Regions from separate parts of the Micromonospora nigra genome, predicted to be linked through region 1. Evidence: riboswitches for the same ligand, from Rfam matches in the RefSeq annotation. Region 1 holds a riboswitch; each other region holds the start of a gene.

Region 1 (4,917 bases):
GAGGTGGCGGCGGTCAAGGGATCGCTGCGGATGCGGCGGGTGCTGGAGCGCGCCACCCGCGACGCGGTGCCGGACGGCCCGGGCGAGCTGCGGCTGCTCTACCGGGGGCAGCTGCTGCGGCTGGAGCGGGCCGAGCTGGACGCGATCCGGGACCGGGCGTTGCCGCGCGGGGCGCGCCGCAACGAGGTGCGCCGGGCGGGTTTCGACGGGGTGCTGGCCGCGTTGTACGCCCAGGCCCGCCGGTTGGCGGTTCCCCGGCTGCCCGAGCAGCGCGCCTTCGAGGACGAGCTGATCGACCGGGCGGACTTCCGGGACTTCCTCAGGGCGTGGTGGCCCCGGCTGCACCCCCGCCATGTGCTGGGCTGGCTGGCCCGCCCGGATCGGCTGCGCCGGTACGCGGGCGGGATCCTGTCCGGCGCGGAGATCCGGCTGGTGCAGCAGGCGTACGGACGGTTGGCCGTCGACGGGCTCACGGTCGCCGACGTGGCGCTGCTCGACGAGCTGGACGCGCTGCTCGGCCAGCCGGTGCGGCCGGCGAGGCCGAAGCGGGATCCGTTCCGGCTGGCCGGCGGCGTCCGCGAGTTGAGCACCTTCGCCGACCGCCAGCGGGCCGCCCGGGAGGCGGCCCGGCAGCGCCCGGAGGACTACCGGGAGTACGCCCACGTGGTGGTGGACGAGTCGCAGGACGTCTCGCCGATGCAGTGGCGGATGATCGGCCGGCGGGGGCGGCTGGCGTCCTGGACGGTGGTGGGCGACCCGGCGCAGACGGCCTGGACGGGCGACCCGGAGGAGCTGACCCGGGCACGGGACCAGGCGTTGGGCCGACGCCGGAGGCACCACTTCACGCTGACCACGAACTACCGGAACTCGGCGGAGATCTTCGCGGTGGCGGCGGCGGAGATCCGTCGCCTCTACCCCGACCTGCCGCTGCCCACGGCCGTGCGGTCGACGGGGATCGAGCCGGTCCGCCTGACGGTCGGGGCCGACGAGTTGTCCACCACGGTGATCGCGGCGGCGAGCGCACTGCTGGCCGAGGTGGAGGGCACGGTCGGGGTGGTCACGCCGGTGCCGCGTCGCGACGAGGTCGCGGCCTGGCTGGGCGCGCTCGGCGGGTCGCGGTTGCAGGTGGTGACCAGCCTGGAGGCCAAGGGCATGGAGTACGACGGGGTCGTGCTGGTGGCCCCGGGAGAGATCCGGGCGGATCCGGGTTCGGGGATCCGGACGCTCTACGTGGCGTTGTCCCGGGCCACCCAGCGGCTCACCACGGTCGACCCGGTCACCTGAACTTCACTTGCATACATAGCGATGTGAGCATAGATTGTGCTCCGATCCCGACAGGTGACGGAGGGTGTCTGCGTGGGCGCGGGTCATGACCATCACCACGGCGCGGTCGCCAACGCCGCGCACCGCCACGCGGGGCGGCTCTGGGCGGCGTTCGCCCTGCTCGCCACGCTGATGGTGGTCGAGGCCGTGGCCGCCCTGCAAACCGGTTCGCTGGCCCTGCTCTCCGACGCCGGCCACATGTTCACCGACGTGCTCGGCATCGGGATGGCCCTGGCCGCCGTCGCCGCCACCCGACGGGCGGCGGCGGATCCGCAACGCACCTTCGGCCTCTACCGGCTGGAGGTGCTCGCCGCGCTGGCCAACGCCGTACTGCTCTCCGGCGTCGCCGTCTACGTGCTGGTCGAGGCGGTCCGCCGGTTCGGCGACCCGGTCGAGGTGCCGGCCGGGCCGATGCTGGTGGTGGCGGTGCTCGGTCTGCTCGCCAACGTGGTCGCCTTCGCCCTGCTGCGCCCGGGGGCCAAGGAGAGCATCAACCTGCGCGGGGCCTACCTGGAGGTGCTGGGCGACCTGCTCGGCTCCCTCGGCGTGATCGCGGCGGCGCTGCTGATCGCCGTCACCGACTGGTGGTGGGCAGACCCCCTGGTGGCCGTCGGGATCGGCCTGTTCATCCTCCCCCGCACCTGGCGGCTCGGCCGGGCGGCGGTGCGCATCCTCGTGCAGGCGGCCCCGGAGCACCTCCAGGTCACGGCGGTGCACGACCGGCTGGCAGCGGTGCCCGGGGTGGCCGAGGTGCACGACCTGCACGTCTGGACGCTCACCTCCGGCATGGAGGTGGCCTCGGCGCACCTCACCATGGCCCCGGACGCCGAGGTCGGGGCGGTGCTGACCGCCGCGCGCACCGCCCTGCGGGAGGACTTCCGCATCGAGCACGCGACGCTGCAGATCGAGCCCGGCGCGTCGCCCGGGGCCTGCGGGACGGTGGAGTGGTAATGAGCACACGAGTGAATGGTGGAGTGTATTGTGCACTCATGCCGGATTTGCCCGTGATAGCCCGCGTACGTACCGTCACAGGTGCTGCACCAGTCACAGGAGCACCGGTACTCTCAGACCCGGCCCCCGCCAGGCGGCACCCAACGGTGCCGGCGGCGGCCGCCGCCTAATCGCCGACGACGGCGAACCGGGGAACCATGTTCCTGGGGTGCATCCGCGCATGCGGTAGGGATCTTCCGTCCCGAACCCGTCAGCTAACCCGGTCGGCGGCTGACGGAAGGACACGTGCATGCCAGTAGTGGCACCAGTCAGACGACGCGCCGCCCGGACGGCGGCCCTGATCGTTGCGACGCTCGCTCTCGGCGTCGCGATCGCCCCGGTGGCTCCGGCCACGGCGGCACCACGCGCCGGGTTCCTCGCGGCCCCGTCCGACCCGGGCGACGAGGGTGGCACCCCCGCCCTGCGGGCCCAGCTCGAGGCCGCGAGCAAGGGCTACCTCGACGCCAAGCGGGCCCTCGACAGCTCCGTCCAACGTCAACGCGAGTTGGCCACCCACCTCACCGCCACCGAGGCGCAGCTCGCCGAACGCAGCACCAAGGTCGGCGAGATCGCGGCCCAGGCGTACCGCTCGGGTGGACTCTCCGCCGCGTCGGCGCTGCTCAAGAGCGACTCCCCCGCCGGCTTCATGGATCGCGCGGCGGCGCTCGACGCGGTGGCCGCCAACGAGGACCGGGCGCTGCGCGAACTCCAGCAGACCCGTGACGAGGCGGTCCGCACCAAGACCGCCCTCGACGGCGAGATCCGCGAGCAGCGCAAACAGGTCGCCGTCATGGCCAGGCGCAAGGAGCAGGCCGAGAAGGCGTTGACCGTGGCCAACCAGAAGGAGAAGGAGAAGGCGGCGGCGGCGGCCAGAGCCGACGACGGCGGCAGCAGGAGCGGCCGGAGCACCTCCACGGCCAAGGCCAAGCCGGCACCCCGCAACTCCGACGGATCGTGGCCGGCCGAGTCGTGCAGCGTGAACGACCCCACGCCGGCCAACGGCTGCATCACCCCCCGCACCCTGCACGCGCTCAACCAGGCCAAGGCGGCCGGGTTCACCCGGTACGTCTCCTGCTACCGGCCGGGCGGCTCCGGCGAGCACCCCAAGGGCCGGGCCTGCGACTTCGCGGCCCAGAAGAACGGGTTCGGCGGGGACGCCACCGGCGGCGACCGCACGTACGGCAACAACCTGGCGGCGTTCTACGTCAACAACGCCAACCGGCTCGCCGTGCTCTACGTGATCTGGTACAGGCAGATCTGGCTGCCCAGCAGCGGCTGGAAGTCGTACAGCGGGGCCAACGGGGACCCGTCGAGCGACCACACCAACCACGTGCACCTGTCGGTGTACTGACCCCCGCACGAGGCCCGGGAGCTGCCGGTGAGGGCTCCCGGGCCTCGTGCGGCGCGTCGGACCCGACGTCCGGCGGAGCGCCGGTCGGTTGGTTACGGTCGGCAGATGGCAGTCGACCAGACCCACCGATCGGAACCGACCGTGGGTGACCACGTCATGGTCTTCGCCCCGACGCCCCGGCTCACCGTCACGGTGGACCAGCCGAGCGACGTGCCCGAACTGCACCTGCACCCGGGCGGGCAGGGCGTGTGGCAGGCCCGGATGATCATGTCGCTCGGGGTCGACGTGGTGCTCTGCACCGCCCTCGGCGGCGAGATCGGGCAGGTCCTGCACCCCCTGCTGGTGAGCGAGGGCGTGGACCTGAAGGTGGTGCTGCGCGACTCCGGCAGCGGCGGGTACGTGCACGACCGGCGCGCGGGCTCCCGCCGCGAGGTCGTGGACGTGCCCGGCCAGCCGCTGAGCCGCCACGAACTGGACGATCTCTACAACCTGGCGCTCGGCGAGGGACTGCGGGCGGCGGTCAGTGTGCTCAGTGGCCCCAACGAGCCCTCCCTCGTGCCGGCGGACCTCTACCGCCGGTTCGCCGCCGACCTCGGCGCCAACGGCAGCCGGGTGGTGGTCGACCTGTGCGGCGAGCACCTCACCGCCGTCCTGGACAGCGGGGTCTTCTTCCTCAAGGTCAGCCACGAGGAGCTGATCGCCGACGGGCGTGCGGCCGGCGACGACGAGGAGCAGCTCACCCGGGCGATGTACGACCTGCACGCCGGCGGCGCGGAGAACGTGGTGGTCAGCCGCGCCGACCGGCCCGCCCTGGCCCTGGTCGACGGTGAGGTCTTCGAGGTGGAGATGCCCCGCCTCCAGGCGGCCGACCACCGGGGCGCGGGCGACTCGATGACCGCCGGGTTCGCCGCCGTGGTGGCCCGGGGCGGCGACGTACACACCGCCGTACGCACCGGGGCGGCGGCCGGCGCGCTGAACGTGACCAGGCACGGGCTGGGCACCGGCCGGCTCGACTCGATCACCGGCCTGGTCGACCGGGTCCGCCTGCTGCCGGCCGGCAGCCGCCCACAAGGGCGGACCACCCCCGACGAACTGGCCGACCGGGTGGCGGGCCGATGACGCTCCGGGTCCTGATCACCAACGACGACGGCATCGGCGCCCCCGGCATCCAGGCACTGGCCCGGGCGGCGGTGGACCGCGGGCTGGACGTGGTGGTCGCCGCTCCCCTGGAAGAGGCCAGCGGCACGAGCGCC
Region 2 (4,917 bases), 2.1 Mb from region 1:
CTGGAGCGTGGCGGCCGGACCGGGCCGGTCGGCGGTAGGCGCTGCCGGGGTGGGCTCGGCGGCCCGCAGCGTCGCGGTGGGCCCCACGGCCGGTCGCGTCGGAGTGGACTCGCCGACCCGCGACGTCAGGATGAGCGGGCGGCCCTGGGGTGCCTCGTCGGCCCCGACCGGGTTGACGGAAGGCCCACCGGTGACGACGGGGATCGTCGTCGGGGCGGCCGACGCGTGGGAGGGGGCGACCAGGCCGCCGAGGCCGACCGCGAGCACCAGAGCCGTCACCGCGAGGCGGGTCAGGTTCCGGAGCGCGCGTGGCGTCGTCAGCACACCAGGCAGTGTCAGCACGCGCGGCAGTGTCAGCACCCGCGGCAGTGTCGTCGCGCCCGGCGTTGTCATCGCGCGCGGCGTCCACCCGGATGGACGGACGGACGCAATGGACGGCACCCACCCAACCTATCGCCCGCGACGGTCGACCGCAGTGCGCGTGGCGGTCCGGATCGGGTGACCGCCGCCACGTTCGTGCTATGTGGACATGGATCGCCAGTGGTGTCGGTGTCGCCCGTGTCCGCCTCCCGGCCCCCGAAGGTCAGCGCTCGGTGCCCCGTGGACCGCCGGTGTCCCGCGACTCGCCGGTGGCGTGCGGGTCGGCGGGGGCCGGCGGCTCCTCGGTGAACAGGGCGAGCAGCGCCCCGACCTGGTGGTCCGCCTCGGCGGGGTGGCGGAACCGCCCGGTCGGGTTGAGCGTGTACTCGTTGCGCCGCCCCACCCGGGTGCGGCGCAGGTAGCCACCGGCCTCCAGGTCGGCCACGATCGCCTGGGCGGCGCGCTCGGTGACGCCCACCTCGTCTGCGACGTCCCGCAACCGCGCGGTGGGGTTGCGGGCGATGGCGAGCAGGACGTGTGCGTGGTTGGTGAGGAACGTCCAGTTCCGGGTGCGGCCGTTTTCGTCGTTGGTCGCCATGTCGTCATCGTATGGCCCGTGCTTCGGCTTTTTCCTGCCGCATCCCGCCCGAACGGGGCAGCCGCCGAGCCGACGGGCAACGATCCGGAAACATATGAAGTGCGTATCACGTATCTCTTGACGTGCCTCACCGTGCGTGTGACTGTGGGGACAGCCCGCGTCCAGCGTCGGCCGGGACTGACAGGTCACGTCGACAGACGAGGTGAGCCGGATGGACCTACCCGGATCGCCGGGCACGCAGCCCGGACCCGAACGCGAGTCCGTCGGGGCGTCCGACGCCCCGACCACACCGAGTCGTGCGCTGGCCGAACTGCGGGCCGGTAACCGCCGGTTCGTCACGGGCACCCCTCGCCACCCCAACCAGGACGCCGTCCACCGCACGGCCGTCGCCGACGGGCAGCACCCCTTCGCGGTGATCGTCGGCTGCTCGGACTCCCGGCTGGCCGCCGAGATCATCTTCGACCGGGGGCTCGGCGACCTGTTCGTCGTCCGTACCGCGGGTCACACCATCGGCCCCGAGGTGCTGGGCAGCGTCGAGTACGCCGTGACCGTCCTGGGAACGCCATTGGTGGTGGTGCTCGGTCACGACTCGTGCGGTGCCGTCCAGGCGGCCCGAGCGGCGCTCACCACCGGCACGACCCCGGCCGGCCACCTGCGGGCCGTCGTCGACGCCGTGGTGCCCAGCCTGCACCGGGCGCAGGCGCAGGGCGTGACGGACCTGGACGGGATCGTCGACATCCACATCGCGCAGACCGTCGAGGCGATGCTGGGCGCGTCCGCCGTGCTCGCCGCCGAGGTGACCGCCGGCCGTTGCGCCGTGGTCGGCATGTCGTACCGGCTGGCGGCCGGCGAGGTACGCGCCGTCGCGGGCGAACCGGTCGACCTCGCGGTCGAGCCGGCCGGCGCGGTCGCCTGAGCCGACCCCGACACGGATCGAGGGCCGCCCCACCGGTCGGTGGGGCGGCCCTCGCCGGGTCTGCGCGCCGTGCTCAGAGCAGTGACACGTGCACGTGGTCGGTGTGGTTCGACGGCCCGCTGTACGACGACCAGCCGGTCGCCGGGAACCAGATCTGCCGGTTCCAGATCACGTAGTAGACGCCCAGCCGGTCGGCGTTGCGCACCAGGAAGGCCGCCAGGTTGTTGCCGTAGATCCGGGTGTCGTCGTTGTACCAGGGCCGGAAGCCGCTGTTCTGCAACGACCAGTCGCAGGCCCGGCCCTTCGGGTGCTCCCACGGGCCACCGGGGCGGTAGCAGCCGACGAACCGCTTGAAACCGGCCTTCCGCACCTCGTTGTACATGTGCAGGGTGCGCGGGGTGATGCAGCCCGAGGTGGTGGGGTCGTTCTTGCTGCACGACTCGGCCCGCCAGTCGCCGTCCGCGCTGCGCCCCGGTGCGACGGCGGCGACCGGCGAGGTGGCGTCGACCTTGCCGCCCGTGACGCTGTAGCCACCCACCAGATTCAGTGACTTCTCCGCGTCGCGCTTCTTGCGGGCGATCTCGTTGGTCAGCTTCTGCTGCTCGCGAACCTCGGCGTCGAGGGCCAGCTTGGCCTGCTCCGCCCGGTTCCTGGCCTCGTTGACCCGCGCCAGCCGCTTGGCGTTGACCAGGTTCAGCTCGTCGAGGGCGGAGGCCCGCTCGACGAACGAGTCGGGGGCGGTGCTCTGCAGCAGCATGGCCACCGCGCCGACCCGGCCCGTCCGGTACGACTGCGCGGCGATCTCCCTCACCTGCGGGGCCAGCGCGTCCAGGTCGGCCTGCGCGCGGCTCACCTCCAGGGCGAACTCCAGCTGGCGCTTCTTGGACTTCTCCAGCCTGCTCTTGGCCTTGCTGAAGTCCCGGTTCGTCGCCTCGATCAGCTCGTTGAGCATCGGCGGGTCGTCGTCGTGCTGCTGGGGCTTGGGAGGGGTGGGCTCGGCCGACGCCGGGAGAGGGCCGGCGAAGACGGCGAAGGCGGCGAACACGGCCACCACAGGCGTCAACCAGCGGCGTAGGGGTGCCGTCACTGTGATCCCTTCCATCGACCGCCGACCGGGTTAGCTGACGGGTTCGGGACGGAAGCGGCCCCTACCGCTGGCGCGGATTCACCCCACGTACCTGGTTCCCCGGCTCGCCTCGCGGCGATTGGGCGGTGGCACCGCAGGCGCCGGAGTGCGCCTTCGGCGGTGACCGGCAGCGAGGTTACCGGACGGTCCCCCGAGGGATCTACGTCCCGATGCCGACTAAATGCGTCATTTCGTAATCGCGGTGGGTGACCAGTGACGTGGTTATCAGCCTCACCCGTCGGGACGGTCACGCTGAGGAGTGTCACCATGCGGTGTCCGTGCTCCTGTCCGGATCGGGCCACCCGGATCGGGTGGCGGTGGACGTGGGGGTGCCGCGTGGGGCGCTGAGCGCCCGCAGCGCCTCGGCCCGGCCCGTGCCCGGCCGGGGAACCTCGGGAGAGGGCGGTGCCTCGTCGGTGGCGGCCCGGTCCCGGCCCGCCCGGGTGACCACGGCGGCCAGGGCCGTCGTCAGGGGAACGGCGGCGATCAGCCCGAGCGTCGCCACGGTGCTGCGTACGATCTCCTGCGCCAGGAACTCGCTGGTCAGGATCTGGCCCACCGCGCGGGAGTCCGCGGTGAGCAGGAGCAGCAGCGGCAGCGAGGCGCCCGCGTACGCCAGCACGATGGTGTTGACCACCGAGGCGACGTGGGCCCGCCCGACCCGCGTCGCGGCCTGGTAGAGCTGGCGCCGGGAGTAGCCGGGGTTGGCGTGGGCCAGTTCGCTCACCGTGGCGGCCTGGGTCACCGTGACGTCGTCGAGCACGCCCAGCGAGCCGATGATGATGCCGGCCAGCAGCAGGCCGTGCAGGTCGACGTCGGCCTGGAAGAAGGACAGCGTCGTGGCGTCCTCGGTGCCGAACCCGGTGAGGTGGGTGGCCGCCGTGGCGGCGAGGCCGAGCAGCCCGGTCAGCACCAGGCTCGCCAGTGTCCCCAGTACCGCCACGGAGGTCTGCCCCGACACGCCGTGGGTCAGGTAGAGCACCACGAACATGATCAGTGCGGCGCCGACGACGGCGACCAGCAGCGGCGACTGGCCGGCGCTGATCGCGGGCAGCACGAAGGTGAGCAGGATGGCGAAGCTGGCCGCCAGTCCGGCCAGTGCGGCCAGGCCGCGCCACCGCCCGAAGGCCACGATCGCGGCGGCGAACAGCACCCCGAGCCAGATCAGCGGGGTGCCGCGCTGGTGTGCGGCGATGTGGTAGCTGCTCACCGTCGGGTCGGCCGGATCGGTCAGCGTGACCAGGACGATCTCGTCGCCCACCTCGACCCGGGGAGCGCCGGGCCCGGTCGGGATCGATGTCTCGACCTGCTGTCCGGCGTCGGGGCCGTCGTCCACCCGCACCGTGACCGTGCCGCACGGCCCCTGGCTGCCCGCCGGGGTGCCCTCCGGGGACTCCGGGGTCGGCGGGCAGGGCTCGGTGACCACCCGGGTGACCGTGCCGTGGTGGCGTGGCGCGTCCTGCCCCGGGTCGGGTCGGGGGGCGTCGCGGGGCCACAGCACCAGGGCGGCGACCAGGGTGGCGACAACGAGGGGGAGCACCGTCGCGACGAGTACCCGCCGCACCCCGGGCGGGGTCGGCGGGGCGTGACGGCTGTGGTCGGCGCCCATGCGGTGTCTCCCAACGAGTTCAGAGCGGAGTACGTGTCGGCGGGCCGTTCCGGTTCAGCACGACCGGAACGGGGCCGTGGCGGCCGACCGGGACTCTCCGGCCGTGACGATGTGACCACGCGCCGCGACGGGAGGGGGTGGCCGGGAGCCGCCGCCGACGGCCGTCGGCGGGCTGGGGGGCCGGCGGCGTACGCGGGCCGCACTGGTGTGGTCTCGGCGGGCCATCGCTGCGAATGGTAGCCACCCCGCTATCGGACCGCAGGTGGCGAGGCACGCGGTGGCGACGCGCCGGGGCCCGTCGGCCGGCT
Region 3 (4,917 bases), 1.7 Mb from region 1:
CCACGTACGCCTCGTCGTCGCTCTCCTCCGGCGGGAACGAGTGCAGCGCGTAGCGGCCGTCGCGTTCCAGGTCGCGTCGCTTGGGCGAGTCGATGACGAAGCAGAACAGACCCTCGTCGGTGATCACCGGCGAGACCGGGTGGACGCGCGGCCCACCGTCGGCACGGACGGTGGCCAGGTAGCCGAAACCCGGCCCGTACTGCTGCATGAGAAGGCGGATCCCCTCGGCGAGTCGGGGCTCGTCAGCGGAGAACTCGGACCAGGAAGCCATGCCGACATCCTATCGAACACGTGTACGAAGACCTAGTCCGACACGCAGGTCACGCACACCGCTCGCTATGGTGTTCCGATGCTGCTCTCCGACCGGGACCTGGTCTCCGAGATCAAGGCGGGCACCCTCGCGCTGGAGCCGTTCGAGCCCACCCTGGTGCAGCCGTCCAGCATCGACGTCCGACTGGACCGGCTGTTCCGGGTCTTCAACAACCACCTCTACACGCACATCGACCCGGCGACCCGGCAGGACGACCTGACGTCGGCGATCGAGGTCCCCGAGGGCGAACCGTTCGTGCTGCACCCGGGCGAGTTCGTGCTCGCCTCCACCCTGGAGGTCATCTCGCTCGGCGAGCAGCTCGCCGGGCGGCTGGAAGGCAAGAGCTCGCTGGGCCGGCTCGGCCTGCTCACCCACTCCACGGCCGGCTTCATCGACCCCGGCTTCTCCGGCCACGTGACGCTGGAACTGTCCAACGTGGCCAACCTGCCGATCACCCTCTGGCCGGGCATGAAGATCGGCCAGCTCTGCATCTTCCGGCTCTCCTCGCCCGCCGAACACCCCTACGGCTCGGCGGTCTACGGCTCGCGCTACCAGGGTCAGCGCGGCCCCACGCCGAGCCGCGCCTGGCAGAACTGGCGCGCCTGGCCGACCCGCTGACCCGCCGTCGGCCGACGCACGCCCCGCGAGCGGCCGACCGGCCCGCGCCGTCGGCGGCGCGGGCCTGTCCTCTGGTACGCGGCCGGCGTCAGCCCGGTCGTCCGAAACTGTGGATCGGGCCGTCGTTCAGCTTCTTCATCTTCACCGGCACCCCGGCGCGGGAGGCGTGCACCACCCAGCCCCCGCCCACGTACATGCCGACGTGGTGCAGGTCGGCGTAGTAGAAGACGAGATCGCCCGGTCGCAGCTCGCCGCGCCGGACCGACGCGGTGACCCGTCGCTGCCGCGCGGCGTTGTGCGGCAGCGACACCCCGGCCCTCGCCCAGGCCGCGAGCATCAGCCCCGAGCAGTCGAACGCGTGCGGTCCCTCGGCCCCCCACACGTACGGCTTGCCGATCTGGGCACACGCGAACGACACCGCCGCCCCCGCGGGGCCGCCCGGGTAGGTGGCCGGGCAGGGTGCCGGCCGCAGCGGCCCGCCGCCACCCCTGCCGTACGCGCGCAGCCGCAGTCGCTGCAACCGGTCGATCTCTGCGTTGATCTGCCGCTTGCGTTCCGCCAGCTGCGCCTCGGCGCGGGTGAGCTGGGCGATCACGTCGTCGAGCGGTGCCTTGGCGGCAGCCAGCTCGTCGCGCAGCTCGGCGGCCTGCCGGACGTCGGACTGCTGGTGGTGGGCGTACCGGTCGAGCAGGCCGAGCTGTTCGATCAGCTCGGCGGGTGACCGGCCGCCCAGCAGGGCGTTCACGGCGCTGACGGTCTCACCCTTGTACGCCCGGACGGCGAGCTGCCCGACCCGGTTCATGGCCTCGTCCACCCGCTGCTGGAGCGGGGCGATGCGGGCGGCCAGGTCGTCGGCCTCCCGACGCCGGTCGGCGAGGTCCTGACGGGTCGCGTTGTGTTTCTCGATGACGGGTTCGAGCCGGTTCCAGTCCTCGTCGATCTGGCGCTCGATGTCGGCGACAGTGGGGTCGGCCTGGGCCCCGGTGGCGCCTGCCGTCAGGACGACGGCGACGCCGAGCAGGGCGGCGAGTGCGGTGGTGCAGCGGTACCAGCGTGGGCGCGGCGCAGCCGTCATCGGGCCGGCGATCGCCGGCCGGGTCAACGGTGGCCGCGGGGCATGGTGTGCCACCGGGCTCCGTACTCCTTCTTCCTCAGACCGCCTACCGGGTTAGCTGACGGGTTCGGGCGGGAAGGGGGCGCCCTACCGCAACGGCTGCGGATTCACCCCGGGGAACCTGGGTCCCCGGCTCGCTCGGAAGCGACTCGGCGGTGTCGGACCGTCGCCATCCCGGCCGGATGGTCGGTCACCGGCCCGACGGAGGACCACGTTAGGGACGACCACCGGCGATGCGCAACGGATTCACGCGATGACACTCCGTGCTGATAGCCGACAGAAGCGAAGACCCCCGGACGCTTGACCGGGGGTCTTCGGGCGGCACTGCGTGACGGGTCAGCCGGGTCGGCGAAAACCCGCCAGGGGCATGGTGGTGATGCTGGAGACGTTCACCGGCTTGCCGGCCCGCGCGGCGTGCACCATCTGGTTGTTGCCCAGGTAGAGCCCGACATGGTGCAGGTCGCTGAAGAAGAAGACGAGGTCACCGGGGCGGGCGTCGGCCCGGGAGATGGCCTTGCCCTCGTTCCACTGTGCCCCGGTGAAGTGGGTGAGGTAGATGCCGGCCGCCTTGTAGGCGTACTGGGTCAGGCCGGAGCAGTCGAAGGTGTTCGGGCCGGTGGTGCCGAAGACGTACGGCTTGCCGATCTGCGCGCAGGCCGTCCGGATCGCGATCCTGGCCGCCTCGCTGACCACCCCGTTGATGGTGGGGCAGTTCGTCGTCTTGACCGTGGTCTTCGGCAGCGACGCCTCCAGGCGCTTGACGTCGGCCTCGATCTGCTTGCGCTTCGCGGCCAGCTCCGTCTGCTGCTTGGTCTGGGAAGCGATGAGGGCGTCGAGGCTGCGCTTGCGGTCGTCGTACTTCTGCCGGACGCGCACCACCTCGTCGATCTGCCGGCGCTCCTGCGCCGCCAGGCGGTCGAGCAGCGCCATCTGCTCGCCGAGGGTGTCCGGGTTGGCGTTGAGCAGCAGTGCGCTGATCTCCTGCGAGGGCCCGTTGACGTAGTAGCGGGAGGCGAGGCTGCCCACCCGGTTCATCGCCAGTTCGGCCTCCAGGGCCAGGGGCTCGATCTTCTTCTCCAGGTCGGCCGCCTTCTTGCGGTTGACCCTCAGCTCCGAGCGCACCTTGTTGTACTGCTCGATGGTCGGTTCGAGCTTGCGCCACTCCTTGTCGATCTGCGCCTCGATCTCGTCGACCGTGGGTTCGGCGTGAGCGGGCGCGGCGAGCACGCCAGCGCCGACAGCGACGGCGGCGGCGAGGACGAGCAGCGCACGGGCGGCGCGGCGCAGGCCACCCGGTCGGGTGTTCCGCTTCGGGCCACGACGATGAGGGGGCACGGCTGCCACCGGCATCGACTCCTTTGCAACCGACCGCCGGGCGTCCCGCCGAGAGGTGGAGAGGCGGGACAGACGACCCACACAGCGGTCGGTGCCTCAGAGTAGGGAAGCCGAGAGGTGGAATCAAGACGACCCGAGAGAGCTTCACGTGGGTGCGACGACGCGGGTACCGAGAGTGCCGATCGTCTTCCCGCGTCGAACGCGACGGGCGCGGCAGCGCCCCTGTGGAGGGTGCTGCCGCGCCCGTCGTACGCGCGGAACGACTCAGCCGGCCACCGGCTCCTCGGAGGTGCGGGTCTGGTCGGGCCGGACCGAGCGGAGCAGCACGCTGGCCACGTCGACCACCTCGACCTGCTCGCCGGCGCCCTTGCCGTTCACCCCGTCGTTGAGCATGGTCGAGCAGAACGGGCAACCGACGGCGACCGTCCGCGCCCCGGTGGACATGGCCTCCTCGACCCGGTCCACGTTGATCCGCTTGCCGATCTTCTCCTCCATCCACATGCGGGCGCCGCCGGCACCGCAGCAGAAGGAGCGCTCGCTGTTGCGCGGCATCTCGACGAGGCCGCTGTCGCCCGCGCCGCCGCGACCGTCTCCGCCCTCGCCCGCGACGGCGCTGCCGAGCACCTCGCGGGGGGCCGCGAAGACCCGGTTGTGCCGGCCCAGGTAGCAGGGGTCGTGGTAGGTCACCCCGCCGTCGACCGGCTGCACGGGGGTGAGCTTGCCGGTGCTGACCAGGTGCGCCAGCAACTGGGTGTGGTGCACGACCTCGAACTCGCCGCCGAGTTGGCCGTACTCGTTGCCCAGGGTGTTGAAGCAGTGCGGACAGGTGGCGACGATCTTCTTCCGGCTCTTCTCGCGGCCCTCGAACGCCTCGTTGAGGGTCTCCACGTTCTGCTGGGCGAGCATCTGGAAGACGAACTCGTTGCCGATCCGGCGGGCCGGGTCACCCGAACAGGTCTCGCCCTCGCCGAGGATGGCGAAGGAGACGCCGGCCTCGTTGAGCAGCGTGGCGACCGCGCGGGTGGTCTTCTTGGCCCGGTCCTCGAACGCGCCGGCGCAGCCGACCCAGAACAGGTACTCGAAGTCCTCGACCTCGCCGACCCGCGGCACCTCGAAGTCGAGGCCCTTGGTCCAGTCCTCGCGGGTGTTCTGCGGGGCCCCCCACGGGTTGCCCTTGTTCTCCAGGTTGCGCAGCATGACGCCGGCCTCGGAGGGGAAGTTCGACTCGATGAGCACCTGGTAGCGGCGCATGTCGACGATGTGGTCGACGTGCTCGATGTCGACCGGGCACTGCTCGACGCAGGCGCCGCAGGTGGTGCAGGACCAGAGCACGTCGGGGTCGATGATGCCGCCTTCCTCGGCGGTACCGATCAGCGGCTTCTCGGCCTCGGCGAGGGCGAGCACGTCGACGTGGGCGAGTTGCGCGGCGGTGGCCTTCTCCTCGCCGGTCAGGTCCTTGCCGCCGCCGGCCAGCAGGTAGGGCGCCTTGGCGTACGCGTGGTCGCGCAGGCTGAGCACCAGCAGCTTCGGCGACAGGGGC
Region 4 (4,917 bases), 3.6 Mb from region 1:
CCGACCGGTCCGCCAGCGCGGCGACGGCCGGCTGACAGCACGCGACGACGGCGGGGAGCGACACCACCATGCGCGGTGATCTGGTCCGGAAGCTGGCCGTCCGGGGGTTGACCACCGGCGGGGCGGTGCTGGCCTTCCTCGTCCTCGCGCTCACCGGCGCGACGGTCTGGGGGCTCGGCCTCGCGCTGCTGGCGCTCGCGGCGGCGGCCTGGGAACGCCGGGTCCGTCCCGGCGCCGACGGTGTCGCCGAGACGACGCTCGTCGCGGCCGGCGTCCTCGTCGGGTACGCCCGGCGGCTCGACGCCGGCGTCGACCCGGCGCTGGTCGCCACCGCCCTGGTGCTGCTGGGGCTGGTGCTGCTCGTCGGGCCCCTGCGGGACGCCGGCAACCTGGAGATCCGGGCGGCGAACCTGCCAGTGCGCACCTGGGTGCCGGCGGTCGCCGCCCGCCTCGGCGACGCCCTCGCCGGGCTGCTGGCCCTGGTGGCGCTGGCCGCCGTGGCGGCCCTGCCCGCGGTGGTCGCCCTGGCCGTGAGCCTGCTGGTCGCCGGGGGCGCGGGGGCGGTCGCGCTGGACCTGGCCCGACGCCGGTTCCGCCCGGCGGCCGGCGGTTCGGCGGTGACCCGGGCGCTGCGTCGCCACCAGCCCGAGTTCGTGCTGCACTTCTCCGCCCCGCCCGGCTCGGAGTACCAGGTCACCATGTGGCTGCCGTACCTGGAGCGGATCGGCCGGCCGTTCCTGGTCATGGTGCGGGAGCCGGAGTTCCTGCCGACCGTGGCGGCGGCCACCCGCGCGCCGGTGCTCTACTGCCCCACCACCAGGACCATGGACGAGGCGCTGGTGCCGAGCCTGCGGGCCGCGTTCTACGTCAACCACGGCGCGAAGAACAGTCACTGCATCCGCTTCACCCAGCTCACCCACGTGCAGCTGCACCACGGTGACAGCGACAAGGCCCCCAGCGCGAACCCGGTGTCCGCCATCTTCGACCGGATCTTCGTCGCCGGGCAGGCCGCGATCGAGCGGTACGCCCGCGCCGGGGTGGACATCCCGGCGGAGAAGTTCGTCGTGGTGGGCCGCCCCCAGGTCGAGGCCATCGAGGTGCGCCCCGAACCGGCGCGCGGGCTGGCGAACCCGACCGTGCTGTACACGCCGACCTGGACGGGGCACCACGCCGACGCGAACTACTGCTCCCTGCCGGTGGCGGAGACGCTGCTGCGGCGGCTGCTCGACCGGGGCGCGACGGTGATCCTGCGCGCGCACCCGTACACCACGCAGAACCCGACGTCGGCGCGGCAGCTCGCGCGGCTGACGGACCTGCTCGCCGCCGACCGGGCCCGCACCGGCCGACCGCACGTCTTCGGGGCGGCGAGCCGCGCGCTGACCCTGACCGAGTGCGTGAACCGGGCCGACGCGCTGGTCTCGGACGTGTCGGGGGTCATCTCCGACTGGCTCTACTCGGGTAAGCCGTACGCGGTCACCGACATGGGGGTCGACGGCGACCGGTTCACGGAGCGGTTCCCGCTGGCCGGCTCCGGCTACGTGCTGCGCCGCGACATGGCCGACGTGGACGGGGTGCTGACCGGCCTGCTGGACACCGATCCGCTCGCTCCGGCCCGGTGGGAGACCCGCCGCCGCTACCTGGGCGACTTCCCCGTCGAGTCGTACGCCGAGGCGTTCCTGTCGGCCGCGCGGCGGGAACTCGACGGCCCCTCGACGCTACCCGCGCCGCGCGGGCAGGCCGACGCCGGGCGACCCGCGGCCCCCCTGTCCCCCACCGCCTGACGCTGTCCCTCCTTGGCCCGGCAGCCCCCGCGACCTGACGCGTTGTCACCGCGGCGCCCACGACCTGACGCGCTGTCCCCGCGGCGCCCGCGACCTGACGCGCTGTCCCGGCCCGATGGGGGCCGCGACCGGGCGGGACACGACGGCGGGCGCCGGCCCCTCGCGGAGCCGGCGCCCGTGACGTCGTTCGGCGGTCAGGCGGAGTAGCCGCGGGTGGCCGCCCAGTGCGCCAGGTCGATGGTGGTCAGCCAGTACGACGGGGCCGCCGGGTCCGCCGAGTCGGCGATCTTCACCAGCCGCCCCTCGTCGGAGTAGCCGATCACCGCGACGTAGTGGCCGCCCGGGAACGAGTGCCAGCCGCCGTCGGTGTCGGTGGCGGTGCCGGCGACGTTCACCACGACGCCCCGGCCGCCGGTGATGGCCTTGACGACGTCGGCCTGGAGCCGGTCCATCTGCTCCGCGGTGGCCGCACCGCCGGGAATCGTACGGGTCCGGTACGGGCCGCCCTTGACGACGGCGTTGAGCACCCGGGTGGTGTCCTCGGCCGAGTTCGTGCCGGCCTGGGTGGTGCCGAGCTGGACTGCCAGCTCGTTCTGGGTACGGGCGATGCCGGCGGCGCTCAGCGCGTGCCGTACGGCGGCCGGACCGCAGTTGTAGAACGTGTTCTGGGTCTCGTGGTCGTAGTCCAGGCTCTTGGCGGCCGGGGGCTTCGGTTTCCGGGTGACGTCCGGTTCGGCGGTGGCCTTGCGGGCCTTCGGCGACGGTGCCGGCGTGGTCGCGGCGCTGCTCGGCGCGGCCGTCGACGCCGAGCTGCCCGGCTCGGCCGCTGGGGTGGCACTGCCCGCCGGGACGGTCGGCTCGGCGGGGCTGGCCTGGGCGCGGGAGGCGAGGGTGTCGCCGCGTACCTCGGCTGCGACGGCCGGTGCCTCGTCGGCGGTCGCCAGTGCGGCGCCGGTGCCGGTGGCCAGCATGAGCGCGGCGGCGGCACCGGCGACGACCTGGTGGGGACGCTCGGTGACGAGCCGACGGAGTTGACGCTTGACGTGGTGCTTCACAGGGGGTTCCTCCACGGGTTCGGGGCGAGTGCCGCCGTCACCGGCCAGGCGGGGACGCCGCGCGGACGAGGTCCGCACGGTCAGGTGCACTCGGGGATTCGCCCGGGGTGCCGGGCGGGGGCGGTGGCCGGGATCAGCCCGCCGACGAGTCGACGGGTGGGGGCACCGCGGTGCCGTGGAGGCGGGGGAACAATGCGGGGGCGTGATGGTGCTGCACGGGTTGGAACTCCTTCCGCAGCCGCCGACCGGGTTAGCTGACGGATTCGGGCGGGAAGATCGCCCTACCGCGGCCGTGGCTCGCGGATTCACCCCAGTGGTGCAGTGGGTCCCCGGTTCGTGTTTCCACGATTGAGCGGGTCGGTGCGGCGTCGCCATCTGCGATCGGTTACCGCACCGGACGCGCCGACCCTACTGGCCGGGTTCGGACCCTGCCAACCCCTGCTGAGCTGCGTAAACATCTTTCCGGCCGGCAATTTTCCGGACATTGGCGCACTGCCGGTGCTCGATGGGGCCAGACCCGGTGACGGCACCAGAGGGCGACATCCGGAACGGTCGCCGGAAAGGGTGCGCAATCCCCGGGCGCGATGTGCCGGAACGAGCCCGGAATCCGTTTCGCCGCCACGTGACCGGGCTCACCGGATTCCGGTCGGTCAGCCCACCCCGGCCGGCCGCCAGCGGGCCGCCGCAACGGGACGGCGTTGCGCCCCGGGAACCCGCACGGCCGGCACCGGGGCGGGCCGCAGCCGAACGGCCGCGGCGTACGCCTCCGTGGTCAGGGCGCGGGCCGCGTCGACGGCGACCTCCGCGGCGCGCCACGCCGCCCGCTCACGCTCCGCCGCGCTCCGGTACGCCGCCGACAGGTGGTCGCGCACGGCGCGGGCGAGGACGACCTCCTGCTCGGCGGGGTGCCGGCGCGGGTCCCAGCCGGCCCGCCGCCCGAACACGTCGCTGAGCTGGCTGGCTGACAGGTCCCCGCGCCAGTGGGCGGCCATCGCGGCGTGGTGCAGCCACCGCTCCCGGGCGGCGTACTCGGCGGGGGTGTGCGGGGTCCTCGGGGTGGGCAGCGCGGTGGTCCCGGCGAGGCGCCGGGCGGCGGTCTCCGCCCGGTCGTAGGCCCGCCAGGCCCGGTCCAGGTCCTCCTGGGCGGCCCGCCAGGCGTCGCGCCGTCGACGGGCGGTCCGGGCCGCCCCGGCAGCGGCGACGGCCACCTCTCCGGCGTACCGGCGCAGGTCTGCGGCCTCCTGTGCCGCCTCGTCGGCGCCGGCGGTCGGCTCGGCCGGTGTGGTGGCTTCGGGGCGGGCGACCAGGGCGGTGAGCACGCCCAGCGCGACGACGAGCAGGGCCGACCAGATGGCGGCGGCCTGCGGCACCTCGATCAGGAACTGGTAGAGCACGGTCTCCATGGCGATACCTCACGGACGGGTGGTGCGGGTGACGACGGCGACGCCCCCGGCCCGGCGGCGCCGGTGGGCTCGGCCGGGTGGGTGCGGGTGAGGTGCGACGGAACGCGGCGGTCAGGCGGCCCCGGAGGCGGGTGACCGAGGTCGGACGGCCGGGGGTCAGGCAGCCCGGGGGGTCAGGCCGCCCCGAAGGTCAGGCGACCCGAAGGTCAGGCTGCCCGGGGTCGGGTCAGACCGACCGGCGGGGCGCGCGGACCGGGGACCGGCGGACCCGCCCCGGCGGGCGGCGCGTCGACCCGACCGGCGAGCGCCGCACCGGCGCCGGCGGGCCGCATCGCGGCGGGGGTGGGCGGTACGGGGCCGGCGGTCAGCCCGTCGTGCGAGTCGGCCGGGCAGACGTCGGACGGGCAGACGTCGGACGGGCAGACGTCGGACGGGCAGACGCCGAACGGAAGCGCCGGCACGACGGGCGAGTCGAGCCCTCCGGGAGCAGCCTCCCGGAGGGCGGGCAGGGGCCCGTCGACCGGGGGCCGGATCTCGACCGGGGCGGGATGACCGGCGGCCCCGGAGGGCAGCACCCCGATGCCGAGGGTGCAGGTGGCGGCGACGGCGAAACCGGCCAGCAGCCGCACGGCCCAGCGCGTCACCCACCACAGGGGAACGCGCAGAGCGACAGGCAGC

Evidence for each region. Region 1 has a riboswitch for cyclic di-AMP ahead of GA0070616_RS05600 (coiled-coil domain-containing protein). Riboswitches for the same ligand answer to the same signal wherever they lie in the genome.
Region 2: another riboswitch for cyclic di-AMP. It lies ahead of GA0070616_RS14975 (coiled-coil domain-containing protein); the one in region 1 lies ahead of GA0070616_RS05600 (coiled-coil domain-containing protein).
Region 3: another riboswitch for cyclic di-AMP. It lies ahead of GA0070616_RS13060 (C40 family peptidase); the one in region 1 lies ahead of GA0070616_RS05600 (coiled-coil domain-containing protein).
Region 4: another riboswitch for cyclic di-AMP. It lies ahead of GA0070616_RS22105 (C39 family peptidase); the one in region 1 lies ahead of GA0070616_RS05600 (coiled-coil domain-containing protein).

What each region holds. Positions count from the first base shown of each region.
Region 1 is NZ_FMHT01000003.1:1,402,845-1,407,761, forward strand. It holds gene GA0070616_RS05590 (HelD family protein) at 1-1,284, shown strand, start outside; gene GA0070616_RS05595 (cation diffusion facilitator family transporter) at 1,357-2,274, shown strand; cyclic di-AMP (ydaO/yuaA leader) riboswitch at 2,428-2,559, shown strand; gene GA0070616_RS05600 (coiled-coil domain-containing protein) at 2,564-3,664, shown strand; gene GA0070616_RS05605 (1-phosphofructokinase family hexose kinase) at 3,770-4,783, shown strand; gene surE (5'/3'-nucleotidase SurE) at 4,780-4,917, shown strand, end outside.
Region 2 is NZ_FMHT01000003.1:3,477,824-3,482,740, forward strand. It holds gene GA0070616_RS14960 (hypothetical protein) at 1-342, opposite strand, end outside; gene GA0070616_RS14965 (helix-turn-helix transcriptional regulator) at 584-958, opposite strand; gene GA0070616_RS14970 (carbonic anhydrase) at 1,170-1,874, shown strand; gene GA0070616_RS14975 (coiled-coil domain-containing protein) at 1,948-2,961, opposite strand; cyclic di-AMP (ydaO/yuaA leader) riboswitch at 2,966-3,096, opposite strand; gene GA0070616_RS14980 (YibE/F family protein) at 3,263-4,609, opposite strand.
Region 3 is NZ_FMHT01000003.1:3,081,257-3,086,173, reverse strand. It holds gene GA0070616_RS13070 (pyridoxamine 5'-phosphate oxidase family protein) at 1-271, opposite strand, end outside; gene dcd (dCTP deaminase) at 350-928, shown strand; gene GA0070616_RS13060 (C40 family peptidase) at 1,017-2,057, opposite strand; cyclic di-AMP (ydaO/yuaA leader) riboswitch at 2,070-2,207, opposite strand; gene GA0070616_RS13055 (C40 family peptidase) at 2,379-3,392, opposite strand; gene GA0070616_RS13050 ((Fe-S)-binding protein) at 3,642-4,917, opposite strand, start outside.
Region 4 is NZ_FMHT01000003.1:5,035,822-5,040,738, reverse strand. It holds gene GA0070616_RS22115 (bifunctional cytidylyltransferase/SDR family oxidoreductase) at 1-35, shown strand, start outside; gene GA0070616_RS22110 (CDP-glycerol glycerophosphotransferase family protein) at 69-1,781, shown strand; gene GA0070616_RS22105 (C39 family peptidase) at 1,976-2,836, opposite strand; cyclic di-AMP (ydaO/yuaA leader) riboswitch at 3,061-3,201, opposite strand; gene GA0070616_RS22100 (hypothetical protein) at 3,487-4,239, opposite strand; gene GA0070616_RS22095 (hypothetical protein) at 4,446-4,917, opposite strand, start outside.